One region of the Burkholderia diffusa genome, then DNA from elsewhere that is predicted to be linked to it. Evidence: riboswitches for the same ligand, from Rfam matches in the RefSeq annotation. Region 1 holds a riboswitch; the other holds the start of a gene.
The links. A riboswitch is a leader RNA that binds a small molecule or an ion and turns the genes downstream of it on or off. The one in region 1 is predicted to bind manganese.
Positions count from the first base shown of each region.

Region 2: linked by a shared signal. The riboswitch ahead of WI26_RS04575 (TMEM165/GDT1 family protein) and the one ahead of WI26_RS16445 (sodium:calcium antiporter) in region 1 are both predicted to bind manganese.

Region 1 covers NZ_CP013363.1:208,662-212,978, forward strand. Annotated here, with positions in the region: gene WI26_RS16430 (MFS transporter) at 1-840, opposite strand, end outside; gene WI26_RS16435 (hypothetical protein) at 1,021-1,389, opposite strand; partial or broken gene WI26_RS16440 (winged helix-turn-helix transcriptional regulator) at 1,411-1,641, opposite strand; gene WI26_RS16445 (sodium:calcium antiporter) at 1,687-2,697, opposite strand; yybP-ykoY riboswitch at 2,789-2,965, opposite strand; gene WI26_RS16450 (ExeM/NucH family extracellular endonuclease) at 3,196-4,317, shown strand, end outside.
Region 2 covers NZ_CP013362.1:999,301-1,003,617, forward strand. Annotated here, with positions in the region: gene pepN (aminopeptidase N) at 1-488, opposite strand, end outside; gene WI26_RS04570 (DUF4136 domain-containing protein) at 675-1,376, shown strand; gene WI26_RS04575 (TMEM165/GDT1 family protein) at 1,429-2,001, opposite strand; yybP-ykoY riboswitch at 2,081-2,218, opposite strand; gene guaD (guanine deaminase) at 2,310-3,626, opposite strand; gene WI26_RS04585 (hypothetical protein) at 3,623-4,030, opposite strand; gene WI26_RS04590 (adenosine deaminase) at 4,058-4,317, opposite strand, start outside.

The DNA.
Region 1 (4,317 bases):
GCCCCACAGCTTGCGCCGGCCGAGCACGACGCCGAGGTCGCGCCACGTCGACGGCGTGCGTTCGCTGCGCGCGGCGATGCGGTCCTCGAGATCGACGAGGCCGCCACCGTCGCGGATCGACGCGATCTCGGCCGCGTTGACGCCGCGAAACGCGCGCGGCTCGCGATACACCGCGTACCAGACCGCGGCCCATGCGATGCCCGCGAGTCCGGTCGCGACGAACACCATGTGCCAACCGAGATGCACCTGCAGCCACGCGAGCACGGGCGTAAGGAACGCGAGGCCGACGAACTGCCCCGACGTGTAGCCGCCGATTGCGCTGGCGCGCTCGCGAGTCGGGAACCACGTCGTAACCACGCGGTTGTTGATCGGATAGGCAGGCGCTTCAAGTGCGCCCACAGCGAGGCGCAGCACGATCAGTCCGACGAACGATCCGGCGAAGCCGAGCAATACCGTCGCGGCCGACCACAGAGCAAGCGCGCTCGCATACAGCACGCGCGGCGACACCTTGTCGACGAGCCAGCCGCCGGGGATCTGCATCAGCGCATAGGTCCAGCCGAATGCGGAGAACACAAGGCCCGCGCGGACCGGATCGATGTTCAGTTCCTTGAACAGCGCCGGCGCGGCGATCGACAGGTTGCTGCGGTCGAGATAGTTGATCACGACCGTGACGAACAGCAGCGCGAGGATGATCAGGCGCTTGCGGCTCGGCGGCTCGGCGACGGCGGCAGCCGCGGGCGCGGCCCTGCGGGCGGCGGAATCGGGTGCTGTGTCGGCATGCGTGTGCGATTGCGATTGCGCCGACGGGTTGGCATGCGTGCGCGACGCGGAATGGGCCACGGTCGTCTCCTGAGTTCTGTGTCGGCCGTCGCACGCATGGCGGGGCGGGGCCGTATCCAATGGCATTGGCGAACGTTAGAACCGTGGAGCAAAGCGCGTCAACATTTGGGCAGGCATCCCTATTAATGGGACGTTGCGTGCTCAATATGTGGACATGTCATGAGCGGAGGGCAGGCCGGGTTACGCGCTTGCGCTGTCGTCGCGATATCCGCTCTTGCCATCGAAGATTTCCTTGAGCGCGGCACGCAGCACGACCGGATCATGCTCGCCGGGCGCGAGATGAATCACGTAATGCGTGTGGCCGTCGAGACGCGCGGCGGTGCGCTCATCGAGTTCGACTTCGATTGTGTCGCCCGTGAGGCGCACCGTCAGATCCTTCACGTGCGCGGTGAGCTGGTCGAGCACCATCACCTCGATCGATGTTTCTTCCGGAAAGCGCAGCAGCGAGAAGCAATAGTTCTGCTCCGCGTCGTGGCAATAGATGTTCGCGCAGCTTTCGTCGTCGTCGATATCGGACGTTGCCGCACCGACGGTGGCATGGAGTTCCATGATGTTTTTCTCGATGTGGGGTTATCGGGCCAGCGCGGTTTCCGCTTCGACCTCGCCGTGCGCATCGCGCGCCTTCAGCCACAACCCGAATGCGCGCATGACTTCGACGACAGGCCGCAGCCGGTCGCCGTCCGCAGTCAGATCGTACTCGACGCGCACCGGCACTTCCGGATACACGGTGCGGCGCACGAAGCCGGCATCCTCGAGCGCGCGCAGATCGAGCGTCAGCATCCGCTGTGAGATGCGCGGCAGGCCAACGCTCGGCTCGACGCGTCCTGATCGAAGCGCGCCGAGCTTTCAGCGCGTCAGCGTCACGAACAGATAGCCGACATATCCGGCCCCGTTCGCCAGCAACGCCCAGATCGCGAGCCCGCGCGCACGCGCATTGACGCGCAGCCACACCGCCGCCGCGAGCGTGATGACCACGCCGGTCAGCACTTCGGGGCGCGGCTCCCATGGCGTCAGCATGATGCCGATCGCCGGCAGCAGCGTGCCCTGGAACACCATCGCGCCGGTGATGTTGCCGAACGCGAGCGTGTCCTTCTTGCGGCGGATCCACAGCACGCTGTTGACCTTTTCCGGCAACTCCGTCGCGATCGGCACGATGATGAGCGACAGCAGCAGCGCGGAGATGCCGAGCAGATGCGACACGCCCTCGACGCCGTGAATGAAGCCCTTCGCGCCGCCGACGAGCAGCGCGACACCGAGCGCGAGTTGCAGCGCGATGGTCGCGAGGTTGGTCGGCAGCCCGACACGCGACAGGAACATCGCGTGCGGCGCCTCGGTGCCGTGCCCGGCATCGACGAGCTGCGTCGATGCGCGGAACGTCATCACGACGTACATCACGTAGACGCCGACCAGCATCGCGGCGAGGAGCGCGCGCACCGCCCACACATGATGCGGAACGAACATCGCGACGGTGGCGAGCGTGAATGCGGCGATGAAGTAGTTCAGGTCGCGCACGAAGCCGGTGCGCTCGGGTGCGATCGTGCCGGTGAGTCCGCGCGAGCGGATCACGGCGAGCGTCATCAGGAATGTCGTCAGCGTCGCGAGCATCAGCGGCGCGCCCAGAATCGCGCCGACGCCGATTTCCTCGTTGACCGCCGCGTTCGACGTGCCGCCCGCGAGCGCGAGCAGCGGCACCATCGTTTCGGGCAGCGCGGTGCCGACGGCGGCGAACAGCGACCCCGTCACGCCTTCCGAAATCTTCAGCCGTTCGCCGAGATGTTCGAGCGCGTTCGTGAAGAGTTCGGCGGCGACCAGGATGACGATCAGCATGAACGCCAGTTCGACGAGCATCAACGTCATGCGGCACCTCCGCAGGCAGGCACGCGGGCGGTGGCGGAACGAATGCAGCGAATGAAATGCAGGGAGAAAGCTGAAAGGAACATGGGGACTCCGTGGTCGGACGTGGACGAACCATGACGCATCTGCCGACGTCCGACCAGGAACGACGCGATGCGTCGATGGTCTCGCCAGACCGATTCGGCCGAACGCGCCACGGCAGCAGGCCGAGTGTGTTGACGCGTTCGCTTTCCGGGGGATGGAAAGCAGGCTACTCCCCAAAGACGAGGGGCAGTCTAGCCGAGAGGAATGCTTTCGGCAAGCATGCATGTGTGCCGCCTCGCTGTCGCGCGTTGCGACTGCCGTACTCCGCTCCGTGGCGCCGCGCGCGCATGCGCACCCGCGTGCATGGCGGCATCGGCCGGACGACGTAGAACTTACATCCATCTGTCTTTTGGTTACTAAAAACTGTCATCGAGCGCCGCTAAGCTTTCGCCACCCTCACAACCGGGATTCCCCGTCATGCGCTCGACAATCCGCCTGTTTGCCCCGCTATTGCTGCTGCCCACGCTTGCCGCACCCGTCTTCGCCGCCACCGCCGCTCCTGTCAGTCCGAACTGCGGCGGCAGCACGACGCCGATCGCCGACATCCAGGGGCCGGGCGCGCCGTCACCGCTCGCCGGCCAGAACGTGTCGATCGAAGCGGTCGTCACCGCCGACTTCGGCGGCACGGACGGCTTCGGCGGCTTCTTCGTCCAGCAGGCCGACGCGCAGCGCCGCAATCAGCCGGGCGTGTCCGAAGGCCTGTTCGTCTATGCGCCGAAAGTGCGCGCGAAGGCCGGCGATCTCGTGCACGTGACCGGCAAGGTCGAGGAAAAATACGGGCAGACGCAACTCACGCTGTCGGGCGCGATCGCGGTGTGCGCGAACGGCCAGACGGTCACGCCCGCGACCCTCACGCTGCCGGTCGACAGCCCGAACGCATTCGCCGCGTACGAAGGGATGCGCGTGCGCCTGCCGCAAACGCTCACCGTCACCGAAAACTACGAGCTCGGCCGCTACGGCAGCGTGATGTTGAGCAACGGGCGCCTGCGCACGCCGACGAGCGTGGTGCCGCCGTCGCAGGCGCAGACGCAGATCGATGCGAACGCACGCAACCGGCTGGTCCTCGACGACGGCTCGAACAAGCAGAACCCGGCGACCGTGCCGTATCCGGCGCCGGAACTGTCGGCCGCGAACACGCTGCGCTCGGGCTACACAGTGCGCGACGTCGAAGGCGTGCTCGAGGTGCGCTATGGCGCATGGCGCGTGCAGCCGCTGCCGGGTGCGGCCGCGCCGACGTTCGACACGCGTTCGAATCCGCGTACCAACGCCCCGGCACGCGATCCGAAATCGAACCTGCGCGTCGCGTCGTTCAACGTCCTCAACTATTTCAACGGCAACGGTCTCGGCGGCGGCTTCGATGATCCGAACAACCGCGGTGCGAAGAACTACCAGGAATTCCAGCGCCAGGAAGCGAAGATCGTCAGCGCGCTGAAGGCGCTCGACGCCGACGTGATCGGCCTGATGGAAATCCAGAACAACGGCTACGGCGAACTGAGCGCGGTGCGCCAGCTTGCCGCGAAGCTCGGCAGCAACTGGCGC
Region 2 (4,317 bases), on a different replicon from region 1:
CCGTTCGACAGCAGCACCGGATACGCGGTCTTGTCCGCGCGCAGCGTGACGGTGTACGAGGCCATCACGTCGGGGCGGTCGAGGAAGTAGGTGATGCGGCGAAAGCCTTCGGCCTCGCACTGCGTGAAGAAGTTGCCGCTCGACACGTACAGGCCGGACAGCGTCGTGTTCTGGTCCGGCGCGCACGCGCTGTCGAGCGTGAGCTCGAATGCGTCGGGCACGTTTTCGACGGTCAGCCCGTGTTCGTGCGCACGCACCGCGCCATACGGCTTGTCGTCGAGCGCTGCACCGAGGAATTCGAGCGCTTCACCCATCAGCTCCAGGTGCGGGGTAGGCGCCGCGTCCGGATTGCGACGCACGCGCATCGTATTCCTGACGATCGTGCGGGCCGGCGCGAGGTCGAATTCGAGCGCGACGGAATCGATGAGGAAAGCCGGCGGCGTGTAGTCGGCGCGGCGGATCACGGTGGAGGAGGCGTTGTCGGACATGGTCGTCGAGATCGGTGGAGTGGGGATCGGGCCCGCGGCGCGAGCCGGGCGAACCGGGCCATTGTACAAAGGCTTGCGGCTGCGTGCCGGGCGAACTTTTTACCGGTTCCGGCAGTCCGCGTATTATCGGCATCCCGTGCAGTTCGCGCGGTGCGACGAACGGGTGACGGATCGACGAGGATCGACATGAAACGCGAATGGATTCAACGCAGTGCGGGCTGGGCCGCGATGCTGTGCGTGGCGCTGCTGACGGGCTGCACCAGCTATGTGACGACGCAGGTCACGGCCTTCTCCGACTGGAGCGGCAGCGACGCGACACGCACTTACGCCTTCACGCGCACGGATGCGCAGAAGCACAGCATCGAACAGTCGACCTACGAGCCGATCGTCGCGAACGAACTGTCCGCGTACGCATTCCGGCAAGTGCCGGCCGCGCAGGCGCGCTATCTGGTCGGGCTGGCCTACGGGGTCGGCAGCGACCTGGTGACGGTGCCGCAGCCGGTCTACTACGACCCGTGGTTCACGGGGCCGGGGCCGTACTGGCGGGGCGGGCCGTGGGGCCCGTGGGGGCCCTGGGGGCCGATGCCGGCGGGCTACGTCGCGCAGACCTACCAGGTCTTCGACTACACGCTCGGCATCCGGATCACCGAGCGCGCGACCGGCAAGGAAGTCTATAACGTGACCGCACGTACCACCGGCGACAACGGTGCGCTGCTGTATGCGATGCCGTTCCTCGCGCGCAGCGCGCTCGCGGATTTCCCGCTGGCGAACGGCGCGATCCGCACTGTGCGGCTGCCGGTCGACAAGCACGGCGGGCCGGCCGCGCCGGCCGCCAACGAGCGTGCGGTGCCGGCCGTGCCGGCATCGGGCGCGGCCGTCGCGAAGTAACACGGTATCGACACCGGCGCGGCCGCCCGGCCGCGTCGTTTGCCTGCGTACGTCAGGCTCCGATGCCCAGCAGCGCCAGCGCGCCGAGCACGACGAACAGCACGGCCGCAATGCCGTGCACCAGCTTCGTCGGCAGGCGGTGCGCGAATCGGTCGCCAAGCAGGATCGCGGGCACGTTCGCCAGCATCATCCCGAAGGTCGTGCCGGCCACCACGCCGATGTAATCCTGGAAGCGCGCGGCGAGCGCGACGGTCGCGATCTGCGTCTTGTCGCCCATCTCAGCGAGGAAGAACGCGACGAGCGTCGCGCCGAACACGCCGAGCCGCGAGCGGTTCGCATTGGCTTCGTCCGCATCGAGCTTGTCCGGCACGAGGATCCACAGTCCCATCGCGATGAACGAGAACGCGAGCGCCCAGCGCATGATCGACGGCGTGACGAGCGCGCCGAGCCATTCGCCGAGCGCACCGGCAAAGCCATGGTTCACGAGCGTCGCGGCGAGCACGCCGAGAATGATCGGCAGGGGCTTGCGATAGCGCGCAGCCAGCACGAGGGACAGCAGTTGGGTCTTGTCGCCGATTTCAGCGAGGGCGACGGCGCCGGTGGAGATCAGGAAGGCTTGGGACACGTACGGGGTTTCCACGGGCCGATGTTATGCGTGCGAGCGACGATCCGCCGCGCGCCGGGCCCTGATGCGGCGCGCAGTGAACCATCGGTCTCGCCAGGCCTTGGTGGCTGCGCCCGCCATGGCCGAACGGCCAAGTCTGTTGACGGACGCCTCCGTCACGATGCGCGCCCGGGGCGCGGGACATCGAGCGGAGCGGCTACTCCCCAATGAGCGGCGAATTCTAGCACGGTGCGTGGCGTGCGCGGTGCGAATCCGGTTGCTCCGGCGTGCGTCGCGACGCACGCCGGAGCAGCAGTGTGGCAAGTGCGTTACGCGGCGGCGCGGCGTGCGGCGCCGCGCTCGTGCACGAGCTGGCCGGCCGCATACGTGCGGTACACGGCACGGTCGTCGCCGAGCAGCGCGAACGCGAACAGCAGCTCCTCGAGCGATTCCGCGCGTTTCGTGCGGCGCGCGAGCAGCGGCGTGGCCTGCGGGTCGAGCACGACGAAATCGGCCTCGGTGCGCGGCGCGAGCGTGCCGACGGTGTCGGCGAGATCGAGCGCTTGCGCGGCGCCGGCCGTCGCGAGCCAGAACATCCGCGTCGCGCTCAGGTGATGGCCCGACAGCCGCGCGACCTTGTGCGCCTCGTTCATCGTCTGCAGCATCGAGAACGACGTGCCGCCGCCGACGTCGGTGGCGAGCGTGACAGGCACGTCATATTCGCCGGCCTTGTCGAAGTCGAACAGGCCGCTGCCGAGGAAGAAGTTCGACGTCGGGCAGTGCGCGACGACGGTGCGCGTCTCGGCCATCCGGCGGCGGTCCTCGTCGTCGAGATGGATGCAATGGCCGTACACCGCGCGCGGGCGCAGCAGTCCGTAGCGGTCGTAGATGTCGAGATAGCTGCGGTGCCCGGGGAACAGCTCGGCCACCCATTTCACTTCATCGACGTTTTCCGCGACGTGACTCTGCACGAACACGTCCGGATGGCGACGCGCGAGTTCGCCGCACGCCTCGAGCTGCGCCTCGGTGGACGTCGGCGCGAAGCGCGGCGTAACCGCATACATCTGGCGGCCCTTGCCGTGCCAGCGGCCGATCAGCTCGGCGCTGTCGTCATAGCCCGATTGCGCGGTGTCGCGCAGGAACTCGGGGCAGTTGCGGTCCATCAGCACCTTCCCCGCGATCATCCGCAGGTCGCGTGCGTCGCTCGCCGCGAACAGCGCGTCGGCCGACTGCTTGTGCACGGTGCAGTAGACGAGCGCGCTCGTCGTGCCGCAGGCGAGCAGTTCGTCGACGAAGAAGTCGGCGACCTTGCGCGCATGTTCCGGATCGCCGAACCGGCGCTCGGTCGGGAACGTGTATTTGTCGAGCCACGGCAGCAGGCCGGGCGCCGGCGACGCGATCATGTCCGTCTGCGGATAGTGGATGTGCGTGTCGATGAAGCCGGGCACGATCAGCTTGTCGCGCAGATCGTGGACGACCGCGTCGCGCGCGAGCGTCGCGGCGAGGCGCGCATGCGGGCCGGCCGCGACGACCTTGCCGTCGTCGACGATCAGCAGGCCGTCGGTCTCGTGGTTCGCGGCCTGGCTCGACTGCGCCGGGTCGCCGTTGAAGGTCAGCAGCTGGGAACGGAAAGCGGTTTGCGTCATGACGAATGGTCCTGCATCAAGGTAAGGCGAACAGAAGAAAGCGGTCGGCGCCGCGCGGGCGACGGCATGGCTGGCGCTGCGCGGGCATGCGCGATGCGGCGAAGCGCGGCGGCCGGAGCGCCGCGGTCGGCGATCGCGCACGCGAGCGTGGCGTCCGCCATCACCGGGTTGCTGGCGGACGACGTCGAGAACGCGGCGGCAATCGTAGCGGCATCTGCGACCGGCGCGGCGGCGAACTGCACGACGCGCCGCAACGACAGGCTTCGGCGCGCGGCATCGCACAACGCCGTCGCCACGCGGGCGACGGGCGCGACGCCGACGTGCGTGCGCGGTGCTCGCACGCGACCGGCGTGGCGCAGGGCCGGACCGGTCGCCACGAAGCGGATGTCGTCGACGTGTTTCATCTGTCTAGCGAGCCTCGATGCCGGCCGTCACGCGGCCTGCCAGTACGAATCGAGACGCGCGATCAGCGCATCGCGCTGCGCGGCGTCGACGAACGACGCCTCGAAGCCGTTGCGGATCACCGCGTGCACTTCGGCGTCCGTCAACTGCAGCCCGTCGACCGTCGCGAAGTAGTTGTCGTTCACGTAGCCGCCGAAATAGGCCGGATCGTCGGAGTTGATCGTCACTGCGACGCCGCGATCGAGCAGCGCCTTCAGCGTGTGCTTCGTCATGTCGTCGAACACGCACA